2 regions of the Planococcus sp. 11815 genome follow, and region 2 is predicted to be linked to the other one. Evidence: riboswitches for the same ligand, from Rfam matches in the RefSeq annotation. Region 2 holds a riboswitch; the other holds the start of a gene.
The links. Region 2 has a riboswitch for S-adenosylmethionine ahead of M1Q06_RS05990 (methionine ABC transporter ATP-binding protein). Riboswitches for the same ligand answer to the same signal wherever they lie in the genome.
Positions count from the first base shown of each region.

Region 1: linked by a shared signal. The riboswitch ahead of M1Q06_RS13915 (methionine ABC transporter ATP-binding protein) and the one ahead of M1Q06_RS05990 (methionine ABC transporter ATP-binding protein) in region 2 are both predicted to bind S-adenosylmethionine.

Region 1 covers NZ_CP096991.1:2,774,510-2,778,713, reverse strand. The annotation lists gene M1Q06_RS13925 (MetQ/NlpA family ABC transporter substrate-binding protein) at 1-430, opposite strand, end outside; gene M1Q06_RS13920 (methionine ABC transporter permease) at 517-1,167, opposite strand; gene M1Q06_RS13915 (methionine ABC transporter ATP-binding protein) at 1,157-2,188, opposite strand; SAM riboswitch class I at 2,321-2,433, opposite strand; SAM riboswitch class I at 2,620-2,734, shown strand; gene M1Q06_RS13910 (O-acetylhomoserine aminocarboxypropyltransferase/cysteine synthase family protein) at 2,836-4,125, shown strand; gene metX (homoserine O-acetyltransferase MetX) at 4,138-4,204, shown strand, end outside.
Region 2 covers NZ_CP096991.1:1,176,095-1,180,298, reverse strand. The annotation lists gene M1Q06_RS06000 (MetQ/NlpA family ABC transporter substrate-binding protein) at 1-5, opposite strand, end outside; gene M1Q06_RS05995 (methionine ABC transporter permease) at 99-767, opposite strand; gene M1Q06_RS05990 (methionine ABC transporter ATP-binding protein) at 760-1,785, opposite strand; SAM riboswitch class I at 1,876-1,980, opposite strand; gene M1Q06_RS05985 (thioredoxin family protein) at 2,016-2,339, opposite strand; gene M1Q06_RS05980 (toprim domain-containing protein) at 2,341-2,682, opposite strand; gene gcvH (glycine cleavage system protein GcvH) at 2,744-3,124, opposite strand; gene M1Q06_RS05970 (arsenate reductase family protein) at 3,202-3,558, opposite strand; gene M1Q06_RS05965 (acyl-CoA dehydrogenase family protein) at 4,112-4,204, opposite strand, start outside.

The DNA.
Region 1 (4,204 bases), 1.6 Mb from region 2:
GGAGTGCACGGCCCATGTTGGTCGCTTCATTCGGCATAGCGATTTGGGCTCCTTCAGGAAGTTCTTCGATGGATTCGTATTTGTCGGAATACAAGCCCATCGGCGCAATGACGGTAGAGCCGATCGGTACGATGTCGACATTGTGCTCTTCGACAAATTCATCGAAATACGAGATGGTCTGGAAGGCGTTCAAGTCGAGTTCGCCTTCAGCGAGTGCCAAGTTCGGCGCAACGTAATCCGAGAAGGTGATGATGTCGAGTTCGATGCCTTCTTCAGCGGCTTTGTCGCCGACATAATCCCAAATCGTCGTGTCCGATCCACTGATTCCAAGTGTCACTTTCGTGGTTTCGCCGGCTGAGCTATCGTCGCCACATGCGCCGAGAAGCGCGGCGATGCCTGCTGTTGCAAAAAGAGCTGTAATTTTTTTCACGATGAAATCCTCCAATGGTTTTTTAAAAGTGATTGTGCTGATGAATAAATCGCTTGATTGTATTTAATTGATGTGAATAAAAGGACTTAGCTCCGGCGCACTCTGCGGGACATGAGGTTGCCGAGCGATTGGACGCCTTGGACAAGGACGACCAGAATGGCGACAGTCAAGAGCATGACCAATGTGTCAAAGCGCTGATAGCCGTAAGTGATGGCCAAGTCGCCGAGCCCGCCGCCTCCGATTGCACCTGCCATTGCGGAGGCGCCGATTAAGCCGACGATGGCGATGGTCAATGCCAGGACAAGGGAGCTGAGCGCTTCTGGTATAAGGAAGCGGAAAATGATCTGGCCGGGAGAAGCGCCCATCGCCTGGGCGGCTTCGATGACGCCTTTATCGACTTCGAGCAATGAGTTCTCGATCAGCCGGGCGATGTACGGACCTGCATAAAATACTAATGGGACGATGGCTGCGGCGGTGCCGATCGATGTGCCGACAATGATGCGCGTCAATGGAATGATGGCGACCATCAAGATGATAAACGGAACCGAACGGAAGATATTGATGACGATGTTCAATACGTTAAAGACTGCTTCATTCTCGAGCAGATGCCCTTTTCTCGTGACGACCAGCAAGATGCCGAGCGGCAAGCCGATGAAGAGCGAGAAAACGAATGATGCACCCGTCATGTAAAGGGTTTCCCATAAAGCTTCTAAGATTTGCGATTGATCAACCTGCATGTTGCTGCACCTCCTCTACTTGGATGTTATCGTTTCGGATCGAGGCGAGTGCGCGGTCGATTTCTGCATGAGCGCCGTCGAACTCGACAATCAAGTTGCCGTATGGAATGCCTTGAAGTTCTGTAATGTTACCGAACAACACATTCAAATCGAGCTGGAATTCGCGTGACACCCGTGACATGAATGGCTGGCCGACTGAATTCCCGGTAAACTGCACCCGGTAGATCGGGCGTGTCCCGTCGTTGTGGCGGATCTGCTCAAGCAGCGAAGCCGGCAATTCATCGTTCATGACAGAACGGACGAACCGCTTCGTCGTCGCGTGCTGGGGATTGCTGAACACTTCAAATACGCTGCCTTGCTCGATGACACGGCCTTCTTCAAGAACGGCCACTTTGTCGCAGATTTCCCGGATAACGCCCATCTCGTGAGTGATGAGCAAAATGGTGATGTTGTATTCCTGGTTGATGCGGCGCAGCAGATCCAGTATGGACTGGGTTGTCTGCGGGTCGAGCGCTGATGTTGCTTCATCGCATAGCAGTATTGACGGGTTGGTGGCGAGTGCACGAGCAATACCGATGCGCTGCTTTTGCCCGCCGGATAATTGATCCGGGTATTTTTTCGCTTGGTCGGCAAGCCCGACAAACTCCAATAGTTCTGCCACTTTCCGATCGATTTCCGCTTTCGGGGTCTTGGCCAGAATCAGCGGCATCGCGATATTATGGTGTACGGTCTTCGAGTTCAGCAAATTGAAATGCTGGAAGATCATGCCGATGTCTTTTCGCGTATCGCGGATTTTGCGTGCGCTTAAAGTGGAAATGTCTTCTCCGTGGATGAGCACGCGTCCTGTTGATGGGCGCTCGAGCAAATTCACCGTGCGGATCAATGAGCTTTTCCCCGCGCCGCTAAATCCGATGACGCCGTAAATTTCCCCGGTCTCGACGGTCAAATCGATGCCGTTGAGCGCATGGACTTCCTGCTTGCCGGATACGTAAGTTTTCTTGACTGCTTCAAATTGAATCATGGTGTCCCTCCTGTGGCTGCAAATAACGATTCGAATGAGTGCGAACGAACACTTTCTTGGAATAACAACAAAAAGCCCTCTTTTTTCTTATACGCAAGAAAAAAGAGGGCTCCAAAATATGAAACCATCTCATTCTCATCTTCCAAATGCCGAAACATTTGCAGGAATTAGCACAGTTTTCGCTGATTTGCGAATCTGCTGCCGAAACGTCATAGGGCCTGTCCCTCGGTTTCTCTGGATAAGAAAGTGATGTAAGCTATTCAATTCGTGATTCCTACTCTATTTCGAAATAGAGAAAAAGTCAACAAGTTTGATAAAAAAAGTTTTGCGGAAAATTGCGTTTAATAGTAGTTAAAATTTTTAGAAAAATATGCTTGACTTTAAACCTGGATGTACCCTATACTTTTCCTCAAGCAAAAAATAACTGAATACTCTTATCACGAGAGGCGGAGGGAATAGGCCCTACGATGCCCGGCAACCAACAGGCTCATGTCTGGAAAGGTGCTAAATCCTACAGCGCGCATTTGCGCCGCTGAAAGATAAGAGGAGGCAAATCCGTATATGACGGCCCTCTTCTTTCTGAAGAGGGTCTTTTTATGTCCTCCTCAAAACGAACAAAACTATTACAAAAACAGGAGGAATTGACAATGACAAACTTCAAACCAGAAACTCTTCTATTACACGGTGGCCAAGAACCAGATCCAGTGACAGGCGCTCGCGGCGTACCGGTCCATAAAACGACTTCTTATGTATTCAAAGATACCGAGCACGCACAAAACCTATTTGGCTTGAAAGAAACGGGCAATATCTATTCGCGTATCATGAACCCGACAGTTGATGTATTCGAACAGCGCGTCGCACTTCTTGAAGGCGGGACCGCTGCAGTAGCTTTGTCTTCAGGGATGGCAGCCATTGCATTTTCAGTTTTGAACATTGCGGAAGCGGGAGACGAAATTATCGCCGACAGCAATTTATACGGTGGAACCTATAACCTATTCGCCAACACATTGCCGCGCTATGGCATTAACGTAAAATTCGTCGATGCGACAGATCCTGAAAATTTCCGTGCAGCGATTACCGATAAGACGAAAGCCTTGTTCGGTGAGATCATCGGAAATCCAAGCTTGAACGTGTTCGACGTCGAGCAAGTAGCTAATATCGCACACGAAAACGGGGTTCCGCTGTTGATCGATAATACTTTCGCATCGCCTTTCGTCAGCAATCCGATCGAATTCGGTGCAGACGTGGTCATCCATTCCGCCACGAAATGGATCGGCGGGCACGGAACGACGATCGGCGGCGTAGCGGTTGATGCCGGACGGTTCAACTGGGACAACCCGCGCTTCCCGAATTACACGGAGCCGGATGAAACCTACCATGGCATCCGTTTCGGAATTGATGTGCCGGAAGCGGCATTCGCGACGAAATTACGCGTCCAGCTGTTGCGCGATTTCGGCCCGTCACTCAGTGCGGACAGTGCCCATGCACTGCTTCAGGGACTTGAAACTTTGCACCTCCGGATTCCGCGCCACGCGACGAATGCGCAGAAGGTCGCTGAATATTTGAAAGACCATCCGCAAGTCGAGTGGGTCAATTACCTTGGCCTTGAAGGGCATCCATCCAAGACACTTGCTGATAAATATTTGAAAGACAGCTACGGTTCGATCGTCAACTTCGGCATTAAAGGCGGCAGGGAAGCCGGCCGCAAAGTAATCGATGGCGTTAATTTATGGTCGCACGTGGCGAATGTCGGCGATGCCAAATCATTGATCATCCACCCGGCGTCCACGACACACCAGCAATTGACAGCAGAAGAGTTGAAAAATAGCGGCGTAACGGAAGAATTGATCCGTTTGTCTGTAGGATTGGAAAACCACGAAGATTTAATCGCTGATTTGGAGCAAGCGATCCAAGCGGCAGTACTCGAGAACGCGTAAGGAGGGATTCGGATGACGACAGTATCCATCGGCCAGCTAAAACTTGAATCAGGTCAACTATTGCGTGAAGTGGAATTGG
Region 2 (4,204 bases):
TTCATTACAAAATTCCCCTTTTCTTCTATTAAATGTAGTTTTATATAATACCGGGCAATGACTGCCCCTTTTTATTTAATCGATCCGCCCAAGACGGCTTAGCGTTTATCGGCTCTGCCGGTCAAGAAGTCACCGACAAATTGGACGGCGAAGACGATGACCAAAATCAAGATCGTCGAGACGAGAGTTACGTCTTCGCGGCTTCGTTGGAACCCGTCCAAGAACGCGAGCGTTCCGAGCCCTCCAGCGCCGATGATGCCTGCCATGGCAGTATAGCCAACTAAAGCGATGGCGGTTACGGTGATTCCGGAGATTAAAGCGGGTTTTGATTCAGGCAGCAGCACTTTGCGGATAATCGTCCACGTTGTCGCTCCCATCGAGCGCGCGGCTTCGATGACGCCTTTGTCGATTTCTTTCAAGGCGATCAGCACCATGCGGGCATAGAATGGTGCTGCCCCGATGATCAATGCCGGGAGTGCAGCGTTCGGCCCACGGATGCTGCCGATCAGGAATTTCGTGAATGGGATAAGCAAAATGATCAAGATGATAAATGGAATCGAACGGAATATATTAACGAACGCTCCTGATAGCCAGTTGACTACTTTATTCGCCCATAATTGGTTTGGTGCAGTCAAAAACAGGATAACGCCTAGCACGAGCCCGATGATAAAGGTGAACAGTGTGGACACTGCCGTCATGTAAATCGTTTCGAGCGTCGCTTCCCACATAGCTTGCCAATCAACGTTCGGGAACAAATTCTCAAGCATTGCCCATCACCTCCGTCTGTACATCATGCGCACCGAGGAAGGCGAGTGCCTTTGCGATTTCATCTGCTGTCCCCTTCAATTGAAGGATGAGTGTGCCATAAGCACCGCGCTGGGTATGGGAGATATTGCCGTGGACGATATTGACTTCCACCGTATATTCCCGAATCAGCTGTGTCAGGATCGGCTGTTCCGCTTGGTCCCCCACGAATATTAATTTGACCAATTGTCCTTCCGGATATTGTTCGCGCAAATGGCGGACGGTTTCTGCCGAATCTTCCGTCTCGGTCACTTGGGCAACAAATCGCTTGGTGATTGTTTCCTTCGGATGCTGGAAGACATGGAGCACTTCGCCCAGTTCGACGACGCGCCCGCCTTCCATCACTGCCACGCGGTGACAGATTTTCCGGATGACGTGCATTTCGTGCGTGATCAAGACAATCGTCAAGCCGAGTCGCTTATTGATGTCGACCAATAATTCCAATATCGCATCAGTTGTTTGCGGATCAAGTGCCGATGTCGCTTCGTCGCACAGAAGCACTTCCGGATCATTGGCCAGCGCACGGGCGATGCCGACACGCTGCTTCTGTCCACCGGAAAGCTGGGCAGGATATGCACTTTCACGACCTTCCAGGCCAACCAGTTCGATTAACTCTGCTGAACGCTTGCGCCGCTCCTCTTTCCCCACACCCGCGATCTCGAGCGGGAATTCAATGTTCTCGCGCACAGTCCGCGACCACAGCAAATTGAAATGCTGGAAAATCATGCTGACTTTTTGGCGGGCTTTGCGAAGTTTCGGCCCTGAAATCGCTGTGATGTTCTGGCCATTGATCTCAACGGAACCTTCGCTCGGTTTTTCCAGGCCATTCAGAAGGCGGATCAACGTACTTTTTCCCGCTCCGCTATAACCGATAATGCCAAAAATCTCGCCGGCCGGCACCGTTAAGTCGACATGGTCGACAGCCGTCAAGCGCGCTTTGCCAGTATCGAAAACTTTAGTCAATCCTTTTAACTCAATCATGGTTGGGCACTCTCCTAAATCTTTTGCTAATAAAAAAGCCTTCCTGCTCAGATAAGCAGAAAGGCACATGTGTAAACACAATAAACCGTTCTCTCATCTTTCAAAGTTTTCACTTTGAGTGACTTGGCACCATTTCATTTTCATGACGGTTGCCGGGCTTCATCGGGCACTTCCCTCCACCTCTCTGTATAAGAGCTACGCTATTAAGTTAATTTTAGAAATTAAATTTATCATGGCTGGCTGTATTCGTCAACCGTTTTCAATTTCTCATATAGATACGGCACCGACTGGAAAGCGTAGACCTTGTCTGTCACTTGGCCATTCTGTGAAATCAGCAGACACGGCACGCTTTCCACTTCATAAAGCTCCGCCACTTCCTGTACATAATTCAAATTAGCTTTGCCCATTGGAAGGTCTGGCAATAGTTCCGCCACCACGCCGAGCATCTTGCTTGCGACTTGGCACGTACCGCACATCGGCGTATATAGATAATAAGCTGAAACAGGCTGGGTGTTTTTTTCCTTCAGCCATTCTTTATGTGTCCATTCATTCATGCTAGTCATTCCCTGCTACTGGATTTAAGACCCGTACATCTGCTGCGATGAGCACATCAATCAGCTTCCGCAGCGGCGTCGTCGCCACCTCTTTATAGCTTCGGTCGATATGGAAATGGCGGGCTTCCGGAAATTCGCGCTTGATGAGCTTGCGCAGTTTATCGCCGGAAGCATCCGCATCGACGAGGATGATGATATCCTGCCCTTCAAAAGGCAACAGCATTTCTTCGAGTCTTGTAGCACTTACTGTACCATTTGTGCAAAGAATCGTCACGGGTTCTGCAATCAATGGCGCTATCCGGGTTTTGTCGCTGATCCCTTCAACCACTATCACTTTCTCCATAAGTAATCCCCCCAGAAAACCATATATGAAAAAAAGCGCCATGAAGAGGCGCTTTCAGAACTTACTCGTTTGTCATTTCTTTATATTCGTCAGCTGACATCAATGCATTGACCTCATCTTCGGAAGGGGCTTCCACAACGACCATCCACGCTTTTTCATAAGGGGATTCGTTGACGAATTCCGGGCTGTCTTCAAGCTCAGAATTGACTTCGACGATTTTGCCGCTGATCGGCGCATACAATTCCGATACTGTTTTAACGGACTCGACGCTGCCGAATGGCTCGTCTTTTTTCAGCTCGTCGCCGACTTGCGGAAGCTCGACAAATACGATGTCTCCAAGTTCATCTTGCGCGAAATGAGTGATGCCGATACGTGCTTTGCCGTCTTCGACTTTGACCCATTCGTGTTCTTTTGAATAGCGAAGCTCTTGTGGTGTGCTCATCCAAACCCCTCCAAATATGTAATTGACTCAATTTTAGTTTGCCACAACCAGGAATGAAAAACAAGATGACAAACTTGTCAGCTCCATGTATTTGCGTAAGCGTCTTCCTTGAAACCGAGTGTCGCCTGAGAACCGTCCCATGCGAGCGGGCGTTTGATGAGCATGCCGTCCGCTGCCAGCAATTCGTATTGCTCATCTGCTGACATTTCCGGCAGCTTTTCCTTCAGTTCAAGTTCACGGTATTTCTTGCCGCTCGTATTGAAAAACTTCTTCAGCTCGATGCCGCTTGCTTCGTGGATCTCTTTCAGCTGTGCCGCGGATGGCGGGTTTTGCGAAATATCGATATAGTCGAACTCCGCGCCATTCGCTTCAAGCCATTTCTTGCCTTTTTGGCAGGTCGAGCATTTCGGGTAAGCGTAATACTGGATCATCAAATCTCCTCCTGTCTTGTAAATCAAGCATATCAAAATGCCACAGAGCAGTCGACTGGAAGGGAGTTAGTGAAAATTGAATTGAAAATGTGACTTTCTTGTATGAAAAATCGGATGTCCATTTCGACGGACGCTTTCGGGCCCACAGGATGTGGGTCATGCAGCTGGCGCGACAGGACGTCGCGGTGCCAGCTGCCAGGACACGGCTTCAGCCGCTTCCTTCGCTGCGCTCAGTCCAGGGTCTTCAGCTCGTGCTATTTCCGCAGGAGTCGCCGTCTCCATTCCCATCCGGTATTGTGTATTGAACGAAGGAAAAACCTTAAATGCTAATTAAATCTCACCGTTTCTGTTGCTCTCAGAAGAAACACTTTATACAAAAATTATAAAACTCCTCTTCTTGCATGTCTTAAACAAAAAAAGGTTTCGTAGCGACGGAGGAGGCTTGGGTGCGAGCCCACGGAAAGCGAGCGATAAGCATCGGAAAATACGACTTCCCAATTATATCGACAACCTTAAAAAACAGGAAGGGTTTCCCCTTCCTGTTTTGTGCAATCTATTAGACGACGTATTTTTCTACACTGATCAATTTTTCGGATGCTTCGCGTTTTTTCGCGATCAAGTTGTACGGCGTTGAACGCGTCAACTTGCG